DNA from 4 places in the Kitasatospora sp. NPDC059577 genome. Region 1 is predicted to be linked to each of the others. Evidence: riboswitches for the same ligand, from Rfam matches in the RefSeq annotation. Region 1 holds a riboswitch; each other region holds the start of a gene.
What was found. Region 1 has a riboswitch for cyclic di-AMP ahead of ACFV0O_RS07880 (NlpC/P60 family protein). Riboswitches for the same ligand answer to the same signal wherever they lie in the genome.
Positions count from the first base shown of each region.

Region 1 (5,808 bases):
GCGGCGAGCACCAGGTTGCGGTACGCCGCCCCGACCACCGGAAGCCCCGAACGGGCCGGCAGCGAGCGTGCCCGCTCCGCCAGCACCGCGGCCACCTCGGCGCGCCGATCGGCCGCCTGCCGGGCCGGTGCCGCCGCCGGGGCGACCGGCGGCAGCGACAGCTGGGCCAGCCCGCCGGCCGCGAGCAGCAGCGCACCCCGCCGCGACAGCGCGCGACGGGGCCGGTCTATCGGATGCGGCCCGTGGGGGCCGCACGTCGAGGCGCTCAGAGCCGGACCACCCCCGAGACCGGCATGGCGTTGACGCTCTCGTAGCGGACCTTGGCGCCCGGGTAGGGGGCGTGCACGATCACGCCGCCGCCGGCGTACATGCCGACGTGGTGCATGTCCCGGTAGAAGATCACCAGGTCTCCCGGTCGCGCTTCGGAGAGGTTGATCCGCCGGCCGGCGTACGCCTGGGCCTGCGAAGTGCGCGGCAGGGTCACTCCTGCCTGCCGCCAGCTGTAGTACATCAGACCGGAGCAGTCGAACGCGCGGGGCCCGGTGGCTCCGTAGACGTACGGAGCCCCGACCATCCGCACCGCGGCCGCCAGCGCGGCCGCCCCGCGCTCGGAGGCGGCCGGGGCGGAGCCGAGGTCCAGCCGGTCGGTGCCGCGGGTGGCGCGCTGTTCGGCGTCCCGGGCGTCCTGGGCGGTCATCCTGGCCCGTTCGCCGGCGCCCAGGCCGTTGAGCAGCTTCTGCGCCGCGGCGAGCCGCTGCTGGATCTGCTGCTTGCCGTCGGCGAGCGAGCGGCGGGCCTCGTCCAGTTCGGCGAGCTTGCCGGTCGCCTCGACGCGCCGCTGGTCGAGCCGGCGCTCGCGGGCGACCAGCTCGTGCAGCGTCTCCTGCTGCCGCTGCGCCTCCTGGCCCATGGTCCGGGCCCGGGCCAGGTACCCCTCCGGGTCGGAGGACAGCATCAGCTGGGCGGCCTGGGCCATCCCTCCGCCGCGGTACTGCGCCCCGGCCACGGTCGCCAGACTGCCGCGCAGCTCGTTGAGCTGGTCCTGGGCGACGGCGATCTCGCCCTGGAGGATCGTGGTCTCGCCCTGGAGGCGCCGTTGGGCCTCCAGGGCCGCGTTGTACTTCTCGGACGCCTGCTCGGCCTCCTCGTAGAGCTGCTCGACCTGCGCCTTGACCTCCTTGCGGTCGGTCGGGTCCGGGCTGCCGGGGGCGGCCTGGGCGCTGCCTCCGGTCGCGACGCCGAGCGCGGTGGTGGCGGCCGCCGTCAGCACCAGCGCGCGGGCGAGCAGTTGGGAACGGCGGTGCACGGGCATGGCGGCAACGGCTCCAATCCGGCGGCGCGGCCCCGCCGCCGCCCCACTGCGGGCGGCCGTCGAGCGGGAGTCCGGTGGCAGACGTTAGCGAGTCCGGGCAAGCGAGTCCAAACCCCTCCGGACCCGAATATTTGACTCCTAATCGGACATCAGCCCGAGCAGCCGGAAAAGCCGCAGGCCCGGCCTTCCGTGGTGGAAGACCGGGCCCGGAGGCGCCGAGCGGGGATCAGACCCGCACGATGCTGCTCAGCGGCATGTTGGTGACGGCCTCGTAGCGGACCGACGCACCCGGCTTGGGAGCGTGCAGCACCTGGCCGTTGCCGGCGTAGATGCCGACGTGGTGGGCGTCCCCGAAGAAGATCAGGAGGTCGCCGGGCTGGGCCTGGGACAGGTCGGTGCCGATCCGGGTGCCGGCGTGCGCCTGCTCCTGCGAGGTGCGCGGCAGCGAGACGCCGACCTGGTTGAACGCCCAGACCATCAGGCCGGAGCAGTCGAAGGAACTCGGGCCGGTGGCGCCCCACACGTACGGGCTGCCGACCTTGGAGGCCGCGGCGGAGAGCGCGGCGGCACCGCGCGAGCTGCCGGGGGCCGGGAGCGCGCCGGCCGGCGTGGACGAGGGCGCCGACAGGTTGGTGCGGCTGTTGTCGCGCGAGGCGCGGTCGGCGGCCTGCTGCTGGGCCTTCGCGGCGTCGGCCTGGGCCTTGGCGTCGGCGGCGGCCTTCTCCTCGGCCGCACGCAGCGCCTGGCGCTCCTGCTCGGTCAGGGTGTTGAGCAGGTCCTGGGCGGCCTTCAGCTTGTTCTGGACCTCGTCCTTGGAGGCCTTCAGCTGCTGGGTGGTCGACTCCAGCTCGGCGAGCTTGCCCTGGGCCTCGGCGCGGTCCTGGTCGAGCTTGCGCTGCTGCTCCTGGAGCTGCTTCAGCTGGTTCTTCTGGGTGTCGCCGGCCTGGTTCAGCGTGCCGGCCTGGGTGAGGAAGTTGTCCGGGCTGGACGAGAACATCAGCTGGACGGTCGGGGATATGCCGCCGTTGCGGTATTGCTCCCCGGCGATCTGGGCGAGGCCGCCCTGCAGGTCGGTCACCTGCTCCTGCTGGCGGGCCACCTGGTCCTGGAGACCGGAGACCTGCTTCTCCAGCGTCTGCTGCTTCTCCTGGGCGGCGTTGTACTGCTCGGTCGCCACCTCGGCCTGCACGTTGAGCTGGTCGACCTGCTCCTTGACCTGGTCCTTGGTCGGCTGCGGGTCGGCGTGCGCGCCGGACTGCGCGGAGAGGGCGACGGCTGCGGCGGCGACACCGGTCAGGATCGAGACACGGGCGCGGCCTGCTGGCTTGGGACGACGATGGGACGCCACGAAGGCGGGCTCCTTCTTCCTACGTCCGCCTACCGGGTGAGCTGACGGGTTCGGGCCGGAAGCATGCCCTACGACGCCTCACGGCCGTTCCACCGGCCGACCTGGCGCCGATTCACCCCGGAGGAACGTGGTTCCCCGGCTCCGCTGCGCAGCGCCCCCGCTTGCTGGGCTCCCCTGTCGGGCAGTCGCTTCGACCTGCCCCGCTGCCTCGCGAACTCGACGGTGACCACCGCCGCCACCCTGGCTGGGTGATCGACACTGCGGTGCTCTGGGGCATGACCCTAGTAACTGAACCGTGATCGGTTCAAATCCTTGTCAGAAAAAAGACGGAAGATTACCCAAGTTCCTTTGTGAAAATGACCGATGGTGACCATTGCCGTACGCAAGGCTGATCAGGTCTCACCCGTTGGTCGCAAAACGCTCGAAAACCTGAACACCACCCCCGACGGGGGTGGTGCGGATCACAGGGGCCGGTCGAACCTCTCCGGCGTGTCGGGCCGTCAGACCCGGCGGATCGTGTTGATCGGCATCGCGTCGGCCTTCATCACCTTCACCACGTCACCGGTGTGCGGCGCGTGGACCACCATGCCGTTGCCGATGTACATCCCGACGTGGTGCATGTCGCCGCCGTAGATGACCAGGTCGCCGGGCTGCGCCGCGGCCAGCCCGGGCACCGCGGTGCCGTAGTGGCCCTGCTCCTGCGAGGTGCGCGGCAGCGAGACGCCCGCCTGGCCGTACGCCCAGAGCATCAGCCCGGAGCAGTCGAAGGTGCTCGGCCCGGTGGCGCCCCAGACGTACGGGGAACCCTGCTTGCTCATCGCCTTGGCCACGGCCACGGCCGCGTAGCCGCTGGCCGGCGGCAGGTTGCTCAGGTCGACCCGGTCGCTGCCGCGCGAGGCCCGGTCGTCCTGCGCCTGCTGGGCCTTCAGCGCGGCGCGGTCGGCGGCGCTGAGCGAGTTCAGCAGGTCCTGGGCGGCCTGCAGCTTGGTGTTGACGTCCGCCTTGGCCTGGTTCAGGTCCTTGGTGGTGGTGTCGAGGGAGGCCAGCACGGCGGCGGCCTCGGACTTCTCCTGGTCCAGCCGGCGCTGCTGGTCCAGCAGCCCCTTGAGCGCCTCGGCCTGGCTGGCGCTGGCCTGCTGGACGGTGGAGGCCTTCTGGAGGTAGCCGGACGGATCGGAGGAGAGCATCAACTGGACGGAGGGGTCGATGCCGTTGGTGCGGTACTGCTCGCCCGCGACCTCGGCCAGCCCGCCCTGCAGCTGGGTCATCTGCTCCTGGCCGCGGGCCACCTGGTCCTGCAGCTGGTCGGCCTGCTTGCGCAGCTGGTCGGACCGCTCCTTGGCGCCGTTGAACTTCTCCGCCGCCTGCTCCTGCTCCTCCTGGAGCTGGTCGATCTGCGCCTTGACGTCCGTCTTGTTCGGCTGCGGCGCGGCGTGGGCGGCCACCTGGGCCGAGAGGGCGACCGCGGTCGCAGCGGCAGCGGTGAGCACGGAGACCCGCGCGCGGCTCGGCTGCTTGGGACGGCGGTGGGAGGCCAAGGGACCGGCTCCTTCTTCCAACGGACTCACCCGATTGGATGAGATTCCGGAAAATAGGTTTGACGGCAGACCCTAGTGCGGATCTACCGGTTTTGCCACTCCCCCGAAGGCGTGAACTCCGTTTCCCACACCGACTTCACCGGACCCGCACACCACTGCGAAACCGGCGCTGAGCAGGCGTCATCCCGCCCGGCCCGGTTCAGGGCCGGGCCAGCCGGTTCAGCAGCAGCACTGACGCCACCGGGCGCGCGCCCGCCTTCCGCACGCCCTCCGCGACCTCCCGGTCGGCGGACACCACCACGACCGGACGGCCCTGCGGCTCCGCCCGCACCAGGCGGCGGATCAGCTCGTCCGCGGTCTCCCCGGTCCGGCTGAACCGCACCCGGACTCCGCGCGGCGGCGCCATCATCACCGGAACGTCCAGGTCCTGCCCGTCGAACACGCAGGTGACCTCCGCCTGCGTGCGCTGCGCCAGCATCGCCAGCCCGCCCAGCAGCCGGATCCGCTGCTGCTCCAGCGGCAGCGTCGGATAACCGGTCTTGGTCACGTTGTAGCCGTCCACCACCAGGTGCACCTGCGGGATCGCCAACAGCTGGTCCAGCAGCGCCGGGTCGTCCTCGGCCAGCCCCCGCCGGGCCACGTCGTGCGGCGAGGCCGCCCCCGGCACCACCGCCTCCACCAGGTCCGCCGGGCGGATCTGGGAGACCGGCAGCGCCAGCTCCCGCTGCAGCCCCTGGGCCGACTGCAACATCGTGTCCAGCAGCAGCCGCAGCCTCATGTCCTCGACGCTGCGCCCCTCGCGGGCGGACCGGCGGCCCTGCTCGGCGGCGGTCTCCAGCTCGGAGACCCGGTGCCTGAGCCGCCGCGCCTCGGTCTCGGCGGCGCTGCGCTCGGCCGCGCCCTGGGCCTTCAGGGCCTCCAGCTCCCCGGCCACCCGGCGCGTCTCCGCCTGCGCCCGACGGGTGTCGCTCTCCAGCGACCGCACCTTCTTGCGCAGCGACTCGGCCTCCCGCCGGACGCCCTCGGACTCCGCGCGCTGACGCTCCAGGTCCGCCCGCGCGGCGGCCCGCACCTCGGCCAGCTCCGCCTGCAGCTTCTCCACCAGCCGGGACGCCTCGGCGGCCGCGTCCTCGGCGCCGGCCCGCTCGGCCTCCTCGCCGACCTCGGCGACCAGCCGGCTCCAGCCCGCCGAACGCACCAGGTAGGCGGCGGCCGCGACGTCCATCGGATCGGCGGCGCCCGGGACGCTGCCCGACTCCAGCGCCCGCACCAGGTCCGGCTGCCCCAACCGCAGCCGTTCCGCTATCCGCACCCGGAAGGCCGGCTCCGCCTCCAGCGCGGCCGCCAGCGCCGTGGCTGCGTACTTGGCCCGCCGCGCCGGGGTGAACTTCACGTACTGACGCAGGCTCTGCGGGAGCTCACCCGGCGGCAGGCCGCCCAGCGCGTCCGAGGCCAACCCGACCACGCGACGGCGCACCCCCTCGGGCAGCGGCCGGTCCAGCTTCTCGACGGCGCGCTCCGCGGCGGGGCCGGAGAACCCGGGGAGTTCCGAGGGGGTCGGGGAGCCGGCCGCGTCGGAGGCACCGGACGAGGCGCCCTCCGCCGCGAAG
Region 1 is NZ_JBHWBZ010000006.1:12,016-17,823, reverse strand. Features, by position in the region: gene ACFV0O_RS07890 (hypothetical protein) at 1-86, opposite strand, end outside; gene ACFV0O_RS07885 (NlpC/P60 family protein) at 266-1,312, opposite strand; gene ACFV0O_RS07880 (NlpC/P60 family protein) at 1,539-2,660, opposite strand; cyclic di-AMP (ydaO/yuaA leader) riboswitch at 2,671-2,824, opposite strand; gene ACFV0O_RS07875 (NlpC/P60 family protein) at 3,161-4,198, opposite strand; gene ACFV0O_RS07870 (NYN domain-containing protein) at 4,398-5,699, opposite strand.

Region 2 (5,808 bases), on a different contig from region 1:
CCTCGCGGGTCATCAGGAAGGTGCCGGTCAGGTTCACTGCGAGGAGCTTGTTCCAGAACTCCAGGGTGGTCCCGTGGGTGTGCGAGGACCGCAGGATGCCGGCCGCGTTGACCAGGACGTCGAGTCCGCCCAGGTCGGCGATCGCACCGGCGACGCCCGCGACGACGGCGGCCTCGTCGGAGATGTCCAGGACCCGGACGGTCAGGCGCTCCGCGGTGCCGTCGGCGGTTGCGCGGTCGAGGGTCTCCTTCAGGCCGTCCTCGTTGACGTCGACGGCGACGACCTTCCCGCCCTCGGCGAGGATCCGGTGCACGGTGGCCCGGCCGATGCCCGAGCCGCCGCCGGTGATCAGGACGTTCCGCCCGCTGAAGCGCTCCATGGTGGTACTCCGTTCGTTCGTGCGTGGTCTCTCGACCTCGGGAGGCACGGTACGCCTATGTGGCACGTTGTGCCAATAAGTCTTGTCGTGCCACTCATGCGCAGCGTGCCACTGTGGCACCACCCCGCGTAGGCTGACCCCGTGACCGGACGCCCGACCCTGAACCAGCGCCGCCGTGACGCCACCCGGCTGGAGATCGCCCGCACCGCCGCCGCGCTCTTCGCCGAGAAGGGCGCGGAGGCCACCACCGCCGAGGAGATCGCCCTCGCCGCAGGCATCTCGCTGCGGACCTTCTACCGGTACTTCTCCGTCAAGGAGGACGCCGTCGCCCCGCTGCTCGCGGCGGGCGGGCGGCAGTGGGTCGAGCGGCTCGCCGACAGTCCGGCCGACCTGCCGCTGCGCGAGGCGCTGGAGAGCGCGGCGGTCGCATCACTGACGCCGGCCGACGAGGCGGGGGCCGAGATGATGCGGTGGACCCGCAGCCTGCTGCGAGACCCGCAGCTGGAAGGAACCTGGCAGCGTGTCCACGCCGACTCGGAGGTGCGGCTGCGCGCCGTCCTCGCCGAGCGGTGCCCCGCGGGCGCGGATCCGCTGGAGATCCGGCTGGCCGCCGCCGCCGCGACCGCGGCGATCCGGGTCGCCCTGGAACAGTGGGCCGCCTCCGGCGCCCCCGCCACCGGACCGGGCTCCCCGCGCGACCTGGGCGCCCGCTGCATGCGTGAACTCACGGCGGGGCTACGGCTCTGGGAGCGCCTGTCCTGAGCCCGGCGGGTGGCGGTCGACGGTCGGCGGCTCGTCCGCCCTCGGGTCGCCGGTGGGCGGGGACGGGTCCTGGGGCGGAGGAGTTCGGTGTGCGTGCTTCAGCCGGCGGATGACAGATGACAGATGTCGAAATCTGTCAGCTGAAATCTGTCGGTTGAACTCTGTCGCCCGAAACCGGGCATCCGCTCCCCGTGACCTCCCAGCTGTCATCAGCGGGCTCCCAGCTGGCGTTAGGGTTGATCTTCGCGCCCCGGTGGGGGGAACCGGGGTCGACTCCTCGGATGTCCCCAGCGGAGGGGGCTGGAGTTCGAGGCGTGGGAGCAAGTAGGACATGGGTCTGACGAGCCACAAGGTGCTGGCGCTGACCGTATTGATCGCCGTAGTGGTGATGGGGGGAACGGTCTGGCTTTGGCCGAGACTGGCGGGGAAGACCTGGCAGGCGGTGTTGGGCCGGATCGGTGCGCTGCTCGCCTCCCAGCTCGCCGTCCTCGCGGCGCTCGGGCTGGTGGCGAACAGCTACTTCGCCTTCTACAGCAGTTGGGACGACCTGCTGGGCACCGGGGACACCGGCCCGGTGGTGATCCACAACAAGGCGGACGCCTCCGGGCGGCTCCTGGTGGAGACGATCGGCCACGCCTCGGTCAAGGGCGGCGGCGCGATGGGCCGCGAGCCCGGCCAGTCGGGCGAGATCCGCAAGGTCCGGATCGACGGCGCGGTCAGCCGGCTCTCCACCGAGGGCTACGTCTACCTGCCCCCGCAGTACTTCCAGCCGGAGTACGCGCAGAAGCAGTTCCCCGCCGTGATCGTCAGCACCGGCTTCCCCGGGATCGCCGAGAACCTGATCACCCGGTTCAACTACCCGGGTGCGGCGCTCAAGCTGCTGCAGGAGGGCCGGATGCAGCCGACCGTCATGGTCCTGGTGCGCCCCTCGCCCGCTCTGCCGCAGGACACCGAGTGCGAGGACGTCCCGAACGGACCGCAGTCCGACACGTACTTCACCAAGGACGTGCCCTCGGCGATCCAGGCCAGCTTCCGGGTCTCCTCCGACCCGCAGGCCTGGGCCTTCATGGGCAACTCGACCGGCGGCTACTGCGCGCTCAAGCTGGCCATGCGCCACCCGGACGTCTTCCCGACGGCCGTCGCACTCTCCGCCTACTACGACGCCGCCGACGACCCGACCACCGGTGACCTGTTCGGCGGCAGCAAGCAGCGCCGCGACGAGGCCAACCTGATGTGGCGGCTGAAGAACCTGCCGCAGCCGAACGTGTCCGTGCTGCTGGCCGGCACCAAGCGGGGCGACGGCGACTACCGGCGGGAGACCGAGGCCTTCGTCGAGTCGGTGCGGAGCCCGATGAAGGTCTCCTACAGCATGCTCGAGAACGGCGGCCACAACTTCGAGACCTGGAGCGCGCTGCTGCCGTCCTCGCTGGAGTGGCTGTCCCAGCACCTCAGGGTGCCGAACCCGACCGCCTGACGGCCGGACTACCGAACGGCCGAACCACCGAACCCCCGGAGCCACGGCCCCGGGGGTTCTGTCGTCGCGCGGTCGTCGCGCGGCTCAGGCCACCCGCTCCAGCGTCCCGGTGTGCAACTGCCCGACCCGGCCGCCCTCGCCCTCGAAGGTCCAGAAGGCCCGCACCGTCAGCTTGTTGAGGTCCATCACGTGGCTGACGGTGATCCCGCTCTGCTCCGTCCAGCTGACGAAGTAGATCTCCGGTGCGACCTCGGCGACGTGCAGCCGCACGTCCTCCCACTGGCCCGCGGACTCGCCGAGACCCTCCCAGCGCAGCCGCGTGCCGTCGGCCGAGTAGGTGTTGCGGAAGGCCGCGCCGGTGTCGGCCCGGAAGACGTAGGTACGGCCGGCGAAGGCGGGCGGGGACGCGGTCATGGTGGGGCGGCTCCTCGTTTCGTGGTGGAGGCGGTCTTGTGCACGGCGGAACATCTCGGAACTCCAATTTATCCGACCGGGTGCACTCGGTCAGATCTTTGCCGCGGTCGGGATCACCGACGCGCCGCCGGCCGGGGCCCGGGGTCCGGGGTCCGGGGGCCGGGGCTCGGAGCTCACCCGGGCGCCGGGCGCCACACCCGAGTCGGCGCCCAGCTCGCCCGACCGGCCCGTCCGAGCCGCCCTGTCCGAGCCGCCCCGCCCCCGGCGTCGGGCCGGGCGCCCCGCAGGTCATCTGCGGATCATCCCGCCGGGCAGGAATATTGATCAACTCGGCCGCCACGCAGCGTCGTTGATCGACACCGCTGTGACCTGCGCGACAACCGGCCCGGGGGAGTTGTCCGTTCACGTACGGCCTGCCTAGCCTGCAACGGTCGTCCGCCGTCGCGGACCCCGCCGCCGGGACGCCGAGTCCCGTCCACCCGCCGGCGGGTCACCGAGCACCACAGCGGACGGGAGCGGGGGAACCAAGGTCGGCGCCCGGCCCGTGCGCTCGCGCACACAGGTCGAGGCTAGGGGTGAAGCCGCGCCACAGGCGGCCGGGCAACTGCAGCCCGAACCCGACAGCTCACCTCGCAGGCGTCGCAGAGGTCGCCCATGCCCCAGCCTGCCGCCCGGCGCAGCGCGCCGCGCCACGCCCGTCCCTCCCGCCGCGGTCGCAACGCCGCCTTCGCCGCCACCGGGGCGCTCGCGATCAGCGGCGCCGGCCTGCTCGGACTGCCGTCCGTCGCCGGTGCCCAGGCCGCCACCGCGCCGACCGTCACCCAGGACCGCCTCGCCCCCGCCGCCATGGTCGCGGGCAAGGCCTCCACCGCCTCGCTGAGCCTGCACTCCTCGGCCTGCTTCACCGCGAAGACGGTGGGGGTGGGCGTGCGCGACGCGGGCGGCACCAACCTGGACTTCCCCGGCAACGCCTCCAACGTGCAGATCTGCCCGAGCGGCGTGAACTTCACCAGCGGCGCCCGCACCCTGCCCGCCGGCACGTACAGCCAGTTCGGCTTCTGGCAGGACGTGGCCGGTGCCTGGCACAACCTGCCCGCGCAGCAGCTGGTGGTCTCGGCCACCGGCACCACCGCGCCGACCCCGGCGCCGACGGCCACCCCGAAGCCGACGGCCGCCCCTTCCCCGAGCGCCACCCCCACTCCGAGCGCCACCGCCACCCCGACCGCCCCGGCACCGTCCACCTCGGCCCCGTCGTCCCCGGCCCCGTCGTCCCCGGTCGCCGGCAAGTCGCTGACCTGGTCCGACGAGTTCAACGGCTCGATCTCCTGGGGCCAGCGCTGGGTCGGCGACAAGAGCACCGCCTACAAGTACGGGAACCACAACCCGGACGACAACAAGCTGGACTGGCTGAACAAGAACAACGTCAGCGTCGCCAACGGGGTCGCCACCTTCACCGCCACCCCCGGCGGCCCGGCCCTGGAGAACGGCAAGCAGTCCTGGAACACCGGCTTCCTGACCACCGAGGGCTCCAGCGAGGGCTTCCAGGTCAAGACCGGCGACTACGCCGAGACCCGGGTCAAGCTGCCCGCCGGCACCGGCGCCTGGCCGGCCCTGTGGACCTGGAAGAACGGCAACGGGGAGGTCGACTCCTTCGAGTACCACCCCGACAACCCGAACCTGCTGGAGCTGACCAACCACGTCAACCCCGGCAACGGCACGTACTACACCGACGCGAGCGCGATCGCGAAGGACCAGTGGGTCACCATCGGTACCTACTACGGCGCCAACTCGGTGGACTGGTACGTCAACGGCGTCAAGGTCTTCTCGGACGGCAAGGGCGTCGGCGCCAACTGGTCGGCGTACCTGATCCTCAACCTCTCCCTGAGCGCGGGGCAGTACCACCCCGCGCCGCAGGGCACCGCCCCGATCACCATGGCGGCGGACTACGTCCGCGTCTACCGCTGACGGGTAACCCGTAGGACCGTCCCACCGGGCGCCGGAGGCCGGCAGCCGCTCGCCGGCGCCCGGTGCCCGGTGGGACACCGCGGCTCAGGCGTCGCCGGACGTCTCGACGACCTTGATCTCGTACGGCTGCCGGTGGTTCTTCCCGAACGGGTCGTCCGCGCTGCGCACCGCGACCGACCCGCCCTCCAGGAGCCCGAGCGGCACAGCGGGGGAGAGCCGGACCGGGACGAGGGCCGTCGCGCTGCGCCCCTCCTTCAGGCCGGGACCGAACACGCAGCTGACCTGCCGGCCGAGCGCCACGACCTGGCAGTCCTCGGGGAAGTACGGGCCCTCCGCGGTCACCCCTTCCGGAAGGGTGACGGTGACCGTGAACGGGGACGCGGTGGTGTCCGGGCCGTAGTCGGCGACGAAGGCGTGGATCGTCGTCGTGCCGCCGGGCACCGCCGGATCCGGGTCGAGCCGGACCACCTCCAGGTGGGAGTGGGACGGCGCGGCGACCACGGCCGGCAGGGTGGACGCCTCGGGCGCGCCCGGCGCCGGGACCAGGGCCGGCAGGGTGGACGCCCCGGACGTGCCCGGCGCCGCGACGTCGACTGCGGGCCGCGGCTCCGGCCGCTGCTGCAGCGCCCAGGACGGGCCGGAGCCCAGGACGGCCACCGCGCAGCCCGCCGTCACCGCCGCGACCAGTCCGGCAGTGCCGGACCTCCGCTTCCTCACGCCGCTCCGTGCGCTGCCGCGCACTTCCCGGTGCTCCATGCCGCTCACCCTGCTCCCGTGCTCCGGGGGGCCCCGCCCGCGCGGGGCGCGGCCGCCC
Region 2 is NZ_JBHWBZ010000011.1:128,200-134,007, forward strand. Features, by position in the region: gene ACFV0O_RS12755 (SDR family NAD(P)-dependent oxidoreductase) at 1-379, opposite strand, end outside; gene ACFV0O_RS12760 (TetR family transcriptional regulator) at 521-1,141, shown strand; gene ACFV0O_RS12765 (alpha/beta hydrolase) at 1,473-2,615, shown strand; gene ACFV0O_RS12770 (MoaF N-terminal domain-containing protein) at 2,700-3,029, opposite strand; cyclic di-AMP (ydaO/yuaA leader) riboswitch at 3,518-3,681, shown strand; gene ACFV0O_RS12775 (hypothetical protein) at 3,684-4,994, shown strand; gene ACFV0O_RS12780 (hypothetical protein) at 5,079-5,711, opposite strand.
Region 2: linked by a shared signal. The riboswitch ahead of ACFV0O_RS12775 (hypothetical protein) and the one ahead of ACFV0O_RS07880 (NlpC/P60 family protein) in region 1 are both predicted to bind cyclic di-AMP.

Region 3 (5,808 bases), on a different contig from region 1:
ACGTCGCCGTCGGTGTGGTGGTACTCGCGGATGGCCAGCCGGGGGCCGACGAGTCGTACGGGGACCATGGCTGCCGACCCTACCGGCCCCCGGCGACTACCGTTCGGACTATGAACGACGAAGACCTGCGGCTCGCCCCGCGCACCAGGGCCGCCGACCTGCTCGCCTGGGCGGCCGATCAGGGCCGCACGCCGGTGGCCGAGGGGCCGCTGCGCGCGGTGCTGGCGCTGCTGGAGCTGGGCGGGAGCAGGATGCACGACGGCTGGCCCGAACTGACCTCCGACGCGGTGGAGCACCTGCTGTACGAGCGGCTCCACCTGTACGTCCAACCCCTGCCCGAGGAGGACCCGCTCGCGTACGGCGACGCCGTCCGGCTGCTGATCGACCACCAGCGGGCGGCCCGGCGGCTCAACGCCAAGCGCCAGGAGCGGCTGCACGCGGAGGCCGAGTGGCAGGGCGAGGTCGCGGCCGGGCTGCTGCGCCGCGCCGACCTGGTGACCTGGCCCCGGCTGTACACACTGCTGCTGCACGCGTACGGGGTCGACGTCGCGGACGGGGCGGCGGTGCGGGACTGGCTGGCCGGTTTCGGGGAGCTCGCCGAGGAGGAACGGCTGGCCGCGTACGAGGCGCTGGCGCCGGCCGGCTGGCTGGACGAGCCGGACGAGCAGGGCTGGGGACCGGGCCGGGTGCTGTCGGTCGGCATGGCCACGGACGGCGCGCGGCGACTGCTGGAGCAGGGCCTGATGCGGCGCAGCTACCGCAACCTGGCCGAGCTGAACGCGCTCGGCCGACCGATGCCGGACGAACTGACCGGTGACTTCGGGCAGTTCGAGGAAGCGGCGGTCGACGCGGCGCTCGACCTGTTCGGGGTGTGGACGGTGCCGGGGCTGCCGCGGCTGCTGGTGGAGGAGTTCCCGGAGCTGGCGCCGGAGCCGGGCCCGGAGGAGATCGACGCGTACCTGGCGCAGCTGCCCGCGGAGGAGTGAGACGTCGTGACGGAGCCCCCGGTCGTCGCGTACGACCGGGGGCTCCGCGCTGCTTCGGGGGCTGCCCGGGGTGCTCCGGGGGCTCCGCGCGCTTCCGGGGCCCCGGCGGAGGGTCCGCTACGGGGTGAGGCCGCGCTGCTGGAGCCAGGGCTCGGGGTCGACCGGGGCGCCGCCGCCGGGGCGGACCTCCAGGTGCAGGTGCGGGCCGGTGACGTTGCCGGTGGCACCGACCTTGCCGATCTGCTGGCCCGAGGTGACCTGGCCGGCGCCCTTGATGATCGAGGAGAGGTGGCAGTACCAGATCTCGGTGCCGTCGGGCAGCGTCTCGACGATCCGGTAGCCGTAGGAGCCGGACCAGCCGGCCGAGGTGATGGTGCCCTGGCCGAGCGCGTACACCGCGGTGCCGGTGTCGGCGGCGAAGTCCAGGCCGGTGTGCACGTTGGCCCAGTAGCGGGCGCTCTGGCCGTAGTGGGCGGAGAGCCGGTAGTCCTTCACCGGCAGGGTGAGGGCGGCGGCGCGCTTGGCCTCGGCCTCCTTGGCGGCGGCCTTGGCCTCGGCTTCCTTGGCGGCGGCCTTGGCCTCGGCCTCCTGCGCGGCCTGCACGCGGGCGCCCTCCTCCGCGGCGGTGCGCTGGCTGTCGGCCTGCTGCTGGATGCGGGCGGCGAGCGCGAGGCCGGGGTCGGCGGAGAGGGCGACCGGGGTCTCGTCCGGGGCCTCGACGGCGGGGGCGGCGGCCGGGGTGGCCGAGGCGAAGCCGGTGGCGCCCAGGGTGGCGGCGACCGCGGTGACGCCGAGCAGCGGGGAGGCGCCGCGGGTCTGACGCGGCATCCGGTGCCGGTTGGTCTCGACCTCGGGGCCGAAGGCCTCGGGCGCGTCCGCGCCGGGGTGGTCGAGGAGCTGGGTACCGGCTGCGGGGCCGGCCGGGTGTGCCGGGGTGTGCGTCGACGCCACGGAGGCGCGCTCCTTTCCTTCCTTCGCGCCTACCGGGTTAGCTGACGGGTTCGGAGCAGGAAGGTCTCCTACGGCCGGGCCGGGGCCCCGCCGATTCACCCCAAGGAACGTGGTTCCCCGGCTCCCTGACCTGCCCGGAGGCCGGCCGACGGGATTAGGCGACGGCGCACGGTGCCGTCTGGGTACGGCGTTGACGACCGCGCTGCGTTATCAAACGTTAATCCTAGGGCGCTCCGATTCCAAGCCATCCGTCCGGGACGACCGCGGAGCGGATGATCGGACGTCAACGAACGACCCCTCATGCGAGCACCCCATCTGAGTACCCCTACTCATGTGCGGTCACACCGGGCGGCCGCATCCTGGCGCCATGAGCGCACCGATGCAGAACCGCACCACGGCCGCGTACTACGTCCAGGCCATCCTCTCCTTCGCCCTGTCGGGCACCGCCGTCGCGGTCGGGATCGCCTACCTGCCGGTCGGCGGGTGGACGCGGGCCTTCCTCGGGATCGGCCTCCTCTACACCGCCACCTCCGCGTTCACCCTGGCGAAGGTGGTCCGGGACCGGCACGAGTCGAACGAGATCGTCAGCCGGGTCGACCAGGCCCGGCTGGACAAGTTGCTCAGCGAGCACGACCCGTTCAGGGTCGAGGGGGCCTGAGGCGGGAGCGCCCGACCTCCTCCCGCGCCCGGACGCTTGACAGCTAAGGCTATTAGCCTTAGCTTTATGGCTATCGGCAGCACCGCCGATGCCCGCGACGGCGGACCGAGGAGGCCCACCATGAACGCCACCGACACCCCCGACACCCAGTACCTGGCCCTGCCTGGCGGGCGCATCGCCTTCGACGACACCCGGCAGGGCGACGGCACCCCCGTCGTCCTGCTCCCCGGCATGCTCGACAGCCGGGCCGCGTACCGGCACCTCCGCCCCCTGCTCGTCGCCGCCGGCCACCGGGTCGTCACCGTGGACCTGCGCGGCTTCGGCGAATCCTCCATCGCCTGGGACGACTACGGCCCGGCCGCCATCGCCGACGACGTCCTCGCCCTCCTCGACCACCTCGGCATCGAACGCGCCGTCCTCGCCGGGAACTCCTACACCGGCGCCACCGTCGTCAAGGCCGCCGGGGACGCGCCGGAGCGGGTCGCCGGAATCGTCCTGATCGACGCCTTCGTCGAGAACCCGCAGCCGGGCGCCCTCATGCGCGGCGCCCTGCGCCTGATGGGCGCGGCAATCGTCCACTGGCCCGCCTCCTGGGGCTTCTACCTGCGCCGGATGGCCTTCCCCGGCGCCAAGCCCGCCGACTTCGACGCGTACGTGAACGGGCTGGTCGCCGCCCTGCGCACCCCCGGCCGCAAGACCGCCACCCGCGGCTACGTCAGCGGGGACTCCGCGCCGGCCGGCTGGACCGCCGCAGTGCGGTGCCCGGCACTCGTGGTCATGGGCAGCAAGGACCCCGACTTCCCGAAGCCCGAACTCGTCGCCGACCGGCAGGTCGCGGCACTCGGCGCGCGGAAGGCGATGATCGAGGGATCCGGGCACTACCCGATGGCCGACGCCCCGCAGGCCACCGCGGACGCCCTGCTGCCCTTCCTCGCCGAACTCGCCTGACCGCCGGCGCCCGACGTTCCCCGCCGGCGCCCGACAGATTCCCCGCCCGACTCCCGTACGGAGAACCCGAAGCCATGCCCCGCGTAGGACTGACCCCCGACCAGGTCGTCGACCACGCCCTCGCCCTCATCGACGAACAGGGCACCGAAGCACTGACCCTGGCCGCGGTCGCCGCCCGCGCCGGGGTCGCCACCCCCTCCCTGTACAAGCACGTCAGCGGCGGCCTCGCCGAACTGCGGCGGATGATCGCCGTCCGGGTCACCGAGGAACTCGCCGACCGCCTCGCGGACGCCGCGGTCGGCCGCAGCGGCGACGACGCCGTGGCCGCCGTCCTGCGCGCCTACCACGCCTACGCCACCGAGCGCCCGCACCGCTACAACGCCCTCCCCCAGGCCCCGCAGCCCGACGACGACCTGGCCCGGGCCGCCACCCGGCTCGTCGGCGTGATCATCGCCGTCCTGCGGGAGTACGGCCTCGACGGCTCCGAGGCGATCCACGCCGCCCGCACCGTCCGCTCCCTCGCCCACGGCTTCGCCTCCCTCACCACCGCCGGTGCCTTCCGGCTCTCCGAGGACCTCGCCACCACCCAGGAGCGCCTCATCACCACCCTCACCACCGGCCTCCGCAGCTGGCCCGCGTAGCAGGCCGGGCAGTCGGGGCGGCAGTCGGGGCGGCGGGCGGCCGGCGGCCGATCCTGATGCCGTACGGGTGGCCGCCGTCGGCGCTGCCGCTGCGTCCGGTGCGCGCGGTGGCGCAGGACGTCCCGGACGACCGGACCCCGGTGCTGGTGCCGGTGTCGGTGCCGGTGCCGGTGCGGCGGCTGGGTCACCCCTCACCGTCCGGGGAAATGGGGTATTAAGAATCAGTGCCCCCCTCCGAGGACGAGAACCGGACACCGGACGAGAACCGGACGCCGGACCGGCGCCGGACCCCACTGAGCAGTCCGACCGCCCGCAGTGCGATGCGCTGCGTGCGCCTGCTGCTCGGCTGCGCCGACGCGGCCGAACTGCTGGGCACCGTCCTGGCCGAGGGCCCGGTGTGGATCACCGGCGAGGGTTCCGCGCTCTACCTGCTGGATTCGGCGGGCATGCTCCGGCTGACCGTCTCGCACGGGCTGCCGGACTGGGCGCACGAGCGCTACAGCGTGGTCGATCCGGCCGGTGAGCTGCCCGCCGCGATGGCCCTGCGGCTGCGCCGCCCGTACCTGTTGAGCCCGGAGCACACCGGCGTCGACTACCCGAACCGGAACACCGGCATGGGCACCGGGATGGTCGCCGTGATCACCCTGCCGATGGTCGTGGACGAGCGGCCGGTCGGCGTGCTCGCGCTGGCCCTGGCCCACCGGGGCACCGTCCCCCGCCGTGACCTGGACGTCCTGGAGACGATCGCCGAGGCCTGCGCGCACCGGCTCTCCCACCTGCTGGACCACGCGGACGCCCGGCTCCCGCGGGACGCCCGTTCGCCGCACGGCGTCCGGTTATCCGACGGCCCGGCGCCGGAGGGGGCGGACGCGCTCCCCGCCGGGCTGGCCCACCCGCTGCTGTCACTCGCCGTCCGGTCCGCCGGGCACGGCGCGTTCGAGCGCGACCTGGTCACCGGGGAGAGCTTCTGGGACGCCGCGGCGTTCCGGGTGACCGGCCGGCCGGTGTCCCCGGACGGTGCCGCCCCCGAGCTGGACCGGCTGGTCCATCCGGAGGACCTGCCGGACGTGCAGGCCGCGCTCGCGGAGGCGCTGGCCGCCGGCGGGCGTTACCGGATCGGCTACCGGGTGCTGCGCCACGACGGCGGGGTGGCGCAGGTGGAGGAGTCCGGCGAGGTGATGCTGGACGTGCACGGGCGGCCGGTGCGGATCGCCGGGCTGCTCGCGGACGTCGGGCACCGGGAGCGGCCGCCGGCCGACGAGGGGGCTTCGCCGGGCGCAGCCCGGACGGCGCTGCTGCTGGCGCTCACCCGGGCCCTGTCCCGGGCGGTGACCGTCCGGGACGTCACCACCGCGGTGACCGACATCGTCCGCCCGGCCCTCGGCGCCGCGGGCATCGTCCTCGACCTGGTGGACGAGGGCCGGCTGCTGCCCGTGTCGCACACCGTCTACGGGGGGCCGCGCCGCACCGAGCTCACCCGGCTGGCGGACCTGTCGGAGTCCGTGATGCAGCGTTCGCTGGCCCGTTCCGCCCCGCTGTTCAGCGAGCCCTCCGCCGCCCGCGCCCGGCGGGACCCGCTCGCCCCGGCCGCCTGGGCGGTGCTGCCGCTGGTCGCCTCCGGGCA
Region 3 is NZ_JBHWBZ010000017.1:115,229-121,036, reverse strand. Features, by position in the region: gene ACFV0O_RS16540 (GNAT family N-acetyltransferase) at 1-68, opposite strand, end outside; gene ACFV0O_RS16535 (hypothetical protein) at 111-986, shown strand; gene ACFV0O_RS16530 (M23 family metallopeptidase) at 1,104-1,937, opposite strand; cyclic di-AMP (ydaO/yuaA leader) riboswitch at 1,950-2,108, opposite strand; gene ACFV0O_RS16525 (YiaA/YiaB family inner membrane protein) at 2,305-2,595, shown strand; gene ACFV0O_RS16520 (alpha/beta fold hydrolase) at 2,662-3,543, shown strand; gene ACFV0O_RS16515 (TetR/AcrR family transcriptional regulator) at 3,618-4,184, shown strand; gene ACFV0O_RS16510 (SpoIIE family protein phosphatase) at 4,409-5,808, shown strand, end outside.
Region 3: linked by a shared signal. The riboswitch ahead of ACFV0O_RS16530 (M23 family metallopeptidase) and the one ahead of ACFV0O_RS07880 (NlpC/P60 family protein) in region 1 are both predicted to bind cyclic di-AMP.

Region 4 (5,808 bases), on a different contig from region 1:
GTGCGGCAGGCCGGGGTGACGGTGGAGGTGGCGCCGGCCGGGTCGGTGCCCGCGCTGGCGCGGTTGCTGACCGGGCAGCCGGCCGGGGCCGGGGCGACGGTGTGGCTGGGCGGCCCGGACGGGGATCCGGGGCTGACCGACGCGCTGGCGCGGCTGGCGGTGGAGCGGGCGGGTGAGGTGCCGGAGATCGAGGTGCTGCCGGGTTCGTACGACCTGCCGGGGTCGCGGCTGCTGGACCTGGTGACGGTGATGGACCGGTTGCGCTCGCCGGGCGGTTGCCCGTGGGACGCCGAGCAGACGCACGAGAGCCTGGTGAAGTACCTGGTCGAGGAGGCGTACGAGCTGGTCGAGGCGATCGAGGAGGGGGACCGGGACACGTTGCGCGAGGAGTTGGGCGACGTGCTGCTCCAGGTGTTCTTCCACTCCCGGATCGCGGAGGAGCACCCGACGGAGCCGTTCACCGTCGACGACGTGGCCGGCGACATCGTCGAGAAGCTGATGTACCGGCATCCGCACGTGTTCGGGGACGTCGAGGCCGGTGGCGCCGCCGAGGTGGAGGCGAACTGGGAGCAGCTGAAGGCGGCGGAGAAGGCGGACCGCGAGTCGGTGCTGGACGGTGTGCCGGCCGGGCTGCCGTCGCTGGCGTACGCGGCGAAGCTGGTGTCCCGGGTGCGCCGGGCGGGCTTCACGGGGGTTCCGGACGAGCCGTACGAGCTGCCGGACGCGCTGACGGCGGAGTCGGCGGGCGGGCTGCTGCTGGCGGTGGCGCAGCGGGCGCACGACGCAGGGGTGGACGTGGACGCGGCGCTGCGCTCGGCCGCGCGCGGGTACCGGGACGCGGTGCGCGCGGCCGAGGGCCTCAAGCCGGAGTAGGGCCCCGGCCCGGCCGGAGGCCGGGCGGGCGGGGCCGGGCGGAGGCCGGGGGCCCGGGCTGGGCCCCGGGTGCTCAGGCCGCCCGGGCGGCGGTCTCGACCGGGTGCCGCTGCGGCGGGACGAGTTCCCCGATGGCCTCGCCGACGAGGACGACGAGTTCGGCGAGCCGTTCCAGGTCGAGGTGGTCGGGCAGGTCGGCGAGGGAGACGATGCGCTCGCCGTCCGGGCCCGCGACGGCGAAGAGGTCGATCGGTCCGAGGTGCTTCTCGGCGGTGTCGACGAGGGCGGCGACGTCGCTGGGGCGGCGGATGTCGCCGGACACGCCGACGACGGGGCAGCCCGTCCGGTCGAGTTCGGCGGCGAGGTCCTCGGCGATGCCGACGTGCTGGTCGGCGATCAGCATTCCGGCGGCGCCGGCCGCGGCGAACCGGCGGGCGAGGTCGGCGCCCGACCCGCCGTCGAGTACCGCGATGACGACGACTGACCCGCTGACCCGCATGGCCTGCTCCTCCCTGTGGGCGACACCGCACCGGCGCCCACGCGTACTGCGGAGGATCGTAGGCAGTTCCTGACCCTCCGCAACAGGGATTACCCCTCAGGTGACCAGGCTCACGCCCGCCGTCCGGCCAAGAGCTTTCCAAGAGCTGTCCACGGACCGTCCACGGGTCGTCCACGGAGCGTTGGCGCGCCCGTCGCACGCCGTTGTCGGGGGAGTCGCGCGCCGTCGGCGGAAGGTGGCGCGCACCCACCGGATACGGTCGTCCCATGCCAGCTCAGCCCGACTCCGCCCGGTCCGCCGCAGTGCCGTCCGACGACCCCGCCCGGCCCGCGGGAGCGCGGCCCGACGCCGCCGCTCCGCAGCTGTTCACCTGGGAGTTCGCCGCCGACCCGTACCCCGCCTACGCGTGGCTGCGCGAGCACGCCCCGGTGCACCGCACGACGCTGCCGAGCGGTGTCGAGGCCTGGCTGGTGACGAGGTACGCGGACGCCCGGCAGGCGCTCGCGGACGGCCGGTTGTCGAAGAACCCGGCGCACCACAGCGAGCAGGCGCACCGCACCGGCCGGGTGGGCATCCCGGGGGAGCGGCAGGCGGACCTGATGACGCACCTGCTGAACATCGACCCGCCGGACCACACCCGGCTGCGCCGACTGGTGTCGAAGGCGTTCACCCCGCGCCGGGTGGCCGAGTTCGAGCCGCGGGTGCAGCAGCTCACCGACCGGCTGATCGACGGCTTCGCGCAGCGCGGTTCGGCGGACCTGATCCACGAGTTCGCCTTCCCGCTCCCCATCTACGCGATCTGCGACATGCTGGGCGTGCCGGCCGAGGACCAGGACGACTTCCGCGACTGGGCGGGGATGATGATCCGGCACGGGGGTGGTCAACGCGGCGGCGTGGGCCGGGCGGTGAAGCGGATGCGGGCGTACCTGCTGGAGCTGATCCACCGCAAGCGGGCGGACCTCGGTGACGACCTGATCTCGGGTCTGATCCGGGCGAGCGACCACGGTGAGCACCTGACCGAGAACGAGGCCGCGGCGATGGCCTTCATCCTCCTCTTCGCGGGCTTCGAGACGACCGTGAACCTCATCGGCAACGGGACGTACGCGCTGCTGCGCAACCCGGAGCAGCGCCGGTCGCTGCAGGAGTCGGTGGCGCGCGGGGAGAGCGCGCTGCTGGAGACGGGGATCGAGGAACTCCTGCGCTACGACGGGCCGGTGGAGCTGGCGACCTGGCGGTTCGCGACGCGGCCGCTGACCATCGGCGGGGTGGACATCCCGGTGGGTGATCCGGTGCTGGTGGTGCTGGCCGCCGCGGACCGCGATCCGGCCCGGTTCTCGGACGAGAACACCCTGGACCTGGCCCGGAAGGACAATCCCCACCTGGGGTTCGGGCACGGCATCCACTACTGCATCGGCGCTCCGCTGGCCCGTCTGGAGGGGCGTGCCGCGCTGGCGACGCTGCTTTCCCGGCTGCCGGATCTGCAACTCGCGGAAAGTCCGGAGAATCTGCGGTGGCGCGGTGGCCTGATCATGCGTGGTCTGCGGGAACTCCCGGTCGAATTCAGTCCGGAGAGCCGCTCCCCGCACACGCCTCCGCACTCCCCTTACGCGCCTCCGACAAACTGACACAAGGTGACGAAACGGCGGGCGATGCACTGACGGGGCGTCGCCCGACGTCCTTCCGGCGGGGTGTGAACGGCCATCAAACCAGACATGGCGGCGCCGTTGGTAGGCGATCGGACACGTGCCGTAATTTCTGTGTGATATCGGTGATATGAGCTTGTGATCGGTCTGAGGATCTGTCTAGTCTCCCTGGAGTTCGCAGCTGCGGACCTCGTGCGCGGAACGCCGAATCCTGCCCGCCGCGCCACGGGAAACCGACCAGACCCTGGGCAGGGGCGGGGGAACCAGGTTTGTTGCCGTCCCCACGGCTTGGGGTGAAGCCGCCCGCGCGGAATCGTCCGCGCACGGCGGCCGGGCCACCTCCCGGTCCGAACCCGACAGCTCACCTCGCAGGCGTGCGGAGAGGGACCTCCTCATGCTGTTCGTTGGATCCGGCCGCCACCGTCGTCGCACTCAGACCGAGAAGGCCATCGCCGTCGCCGGTGTGGCCGGCGTCGGACTCGCGATGCCGCTCCTCACCGCCACCGGCGCCTCCGCCGCCCCCGCCTCCACCTGGGACTCCGTCGCCCAGTGCGAGAGCGGCGGCAACTGGAGCATCAACACCGGCAACGGCTTCTACGGCGGCCTGCAGTTCACCTCCAGCACGTGGAAGGCGTACGGCGGCACCGCCTACGCGCCGCAGGCCAACCAGGCCAGCAAGGGGCAGCAGATCTCGGTCGCCGAGAAGGTGCTCGCCGCGCAGGGCCCGGGCGCCTGGCCGGTCTGCTCCGTCAAGGCCGGTCTGAGCAAGGGCGGCGCCCCGGCGTCCGTCGACACCTCCTCGGACGCCAAGCCGCAGTCCGCCCCGCAGCAGCAGACGCCCAAGCGCCAGGCCCAGAAGCCGGTCGAGAAGCCGGTGCAGACGCCCGCGCAGAAGCCGGTCGAGAAGCCCGCGCAGAAGCAGGCCCCGAAGCACGCCGCGCCCGACCGGGCCGAGAAGCCCGTCGACCAGTCGGCGCAGCAGTACGCCCCCAAGCACGCGGCCCCGCGCGCCGCCCAGCCGGCCCCGGCCGCGCAGACCGGCCACGACTACACCGTCCGCTCCGGTGACACCCTGTCGTCGATCGCCACCGCCCAGGGCGTGTCCGGTGGCTGGCACGCGCTCTACGACGGCAACCGCGGCACGGTCGGCGGCGACCCGGACCTGATCATGCCCGGCCAGGTCCTGCACCTCGGCTGAGCCCGTCCGCACCGGCACCGGCCCGGTATCGGGGTACGAAGAGGGGGTCGGCGCCGCCGGCCCCCTTCGTCCGCATTCGCCCGGTCCGGTGGGACAAGCTGGGACAAGCAGGTGAACTACCGGTGGGTAGTGGGGCCACACGCTGAGACGGGACCGAGGCCGACGTGGTCCCGGGAGCCCGGGCGGTTAGGCTCTGGTCCGTAACGACTCCGCAATCGTCCCGCTGACAGCGCCACCGTCAGCCGGACCCTGCTTCCGCAAGGAGATGCCTCGTGCCGTCCATCGATGTCGTCGTAGCCCGTGAGATCCTCGACTCCCGCGGCAACCCCACGGTCGAGGTCGAGGTCGGCCTCGACGACGGCAGCACGGGTCGTGCCGCTGTCCCCTCGGGTGCCTCCACCGGCGCCTTCGAGGCGCTGGAGCTGCGCGACGGTGACAAGAACCGCTACTTCGGCAAGGGCGTGGAGAAGGCCGTCCTGGCCGTCATCGAGCAGATCGGCCCGGAGCTGGTCGGCTACGACGCCACCGAGCAGCGCCTGATCGACCAGGCCATGCTGGACCTGGACGCCACCCCGGACAAGTCCTCGCTCGGCGCGAACGCCATCCTGGGCGTCTCGCTGGCCGTGGCGCACGCCGCCTCCGAGGCCAGCGACCTGCCGCTGTTCCGCTACCTGGGCGGCCCGAACGCGCACGTCCTGCCGGTTCCGATGATGAACATCCTCAACGGCGGCTCGCACGCGGACTCCAACGTCGACATCCAGGAGTTCATGATCGCCCCGATCGGCGCGGAGTCCTTCTCCGAGGCCGTCCGCTGGGGCGTCGAGGTCTACCACACCCTCAAGGGCGTGCTGAAGGAGCGCGGCCTGTCCACCGGCCTCGGCGACGAGGGCGGTTTCGCGCCGAACCTGGACAGCAACCGCGAGGCCCTGGACCTGATCACCGAGGCCATCCAGAAGGCCGGCTACGTGCCCGGCCGCGACATCGCGCTGGCCCTGGACGTCGCCGCCTCCGAGTTCTACAAGGACGGCGCCTACCAGTTCGAGGGCAAGGCCCTGTCGGCCGCCGAGCTCATCGAGTACTACGCCGAGCTGGTCGCCGCCTACCCGCTGGTCTCCATCGAGGACCCGCTGGACGAGTCGGACTGGGACGGCTGGAAGGCCATGACCGTCAAGCTGGGCGACAAGGTCCAGCTGGTCGGCGACGACCTGTTCGTCACCAACCCGGCCCGCCTGGCCAAGGGCATCGAGACCGGCACCGCCAACGCGCTGCTGGTGAAGGTGAACCAGATCGGTTCGCTGACCGAGACCCTGGACGCCGTCGAGCTGGCCCAGCGCAACGGCTACCGCTGCATGATGTCGCACCGCTCCGGCGAGACCGAGGACGTCACCATCGCCGACCTGGCCGTCGCCACCAACTGCGGCCAGATCAAGACCGGTGCCCCGGCCCGCTCCGAGCGCGTCGCCAAGTACAACCAGCTGCTGCGCATCGAGGAGATCCTCGACGACGCCGCCGAGTACGCCGGCCGCGGCGCCTTCCCGCGCTTCAAGCACGAGGGCTGAGCACCCGCGCCAGCGCACGCCTGACCGGTGCCCCGC
Region 4 is NZ_JBHWBZ010000089.1:6,825-12,632, reverse strand. Features, by position in the region: gene ACFV0O_RS38925 (MazG family protein) at 1-873, shown strand, start outside; gene ACFV0O_RS38920 (SDR family NAD(P)-dependent oxidoreductase) at 947-1,372, opposite strand; gene ACFV0O_RS38915 (cytochrome P450) at 1,639-2,997, shown strand; cyclic di-AMP (ydaO/yuaA leader) riboswitch at 3,241-3,404, shown strand; gene ACFV0O_RS38910 (transglycosylase family protein) at 3,410-4,213, shown strand; gene eno (phosphopyruvate hydratase) at 4,486-5,772, shown strand.
Region 4: linked by a shared signal. The riboswitch ahead of ACFV0O_RS38910 (transglycosylase family protein) and the one ahead of ACFV0O_RS07880 (NlpC/P60 family protein) in region 1 are both predicted to bind cyclic di-AMP.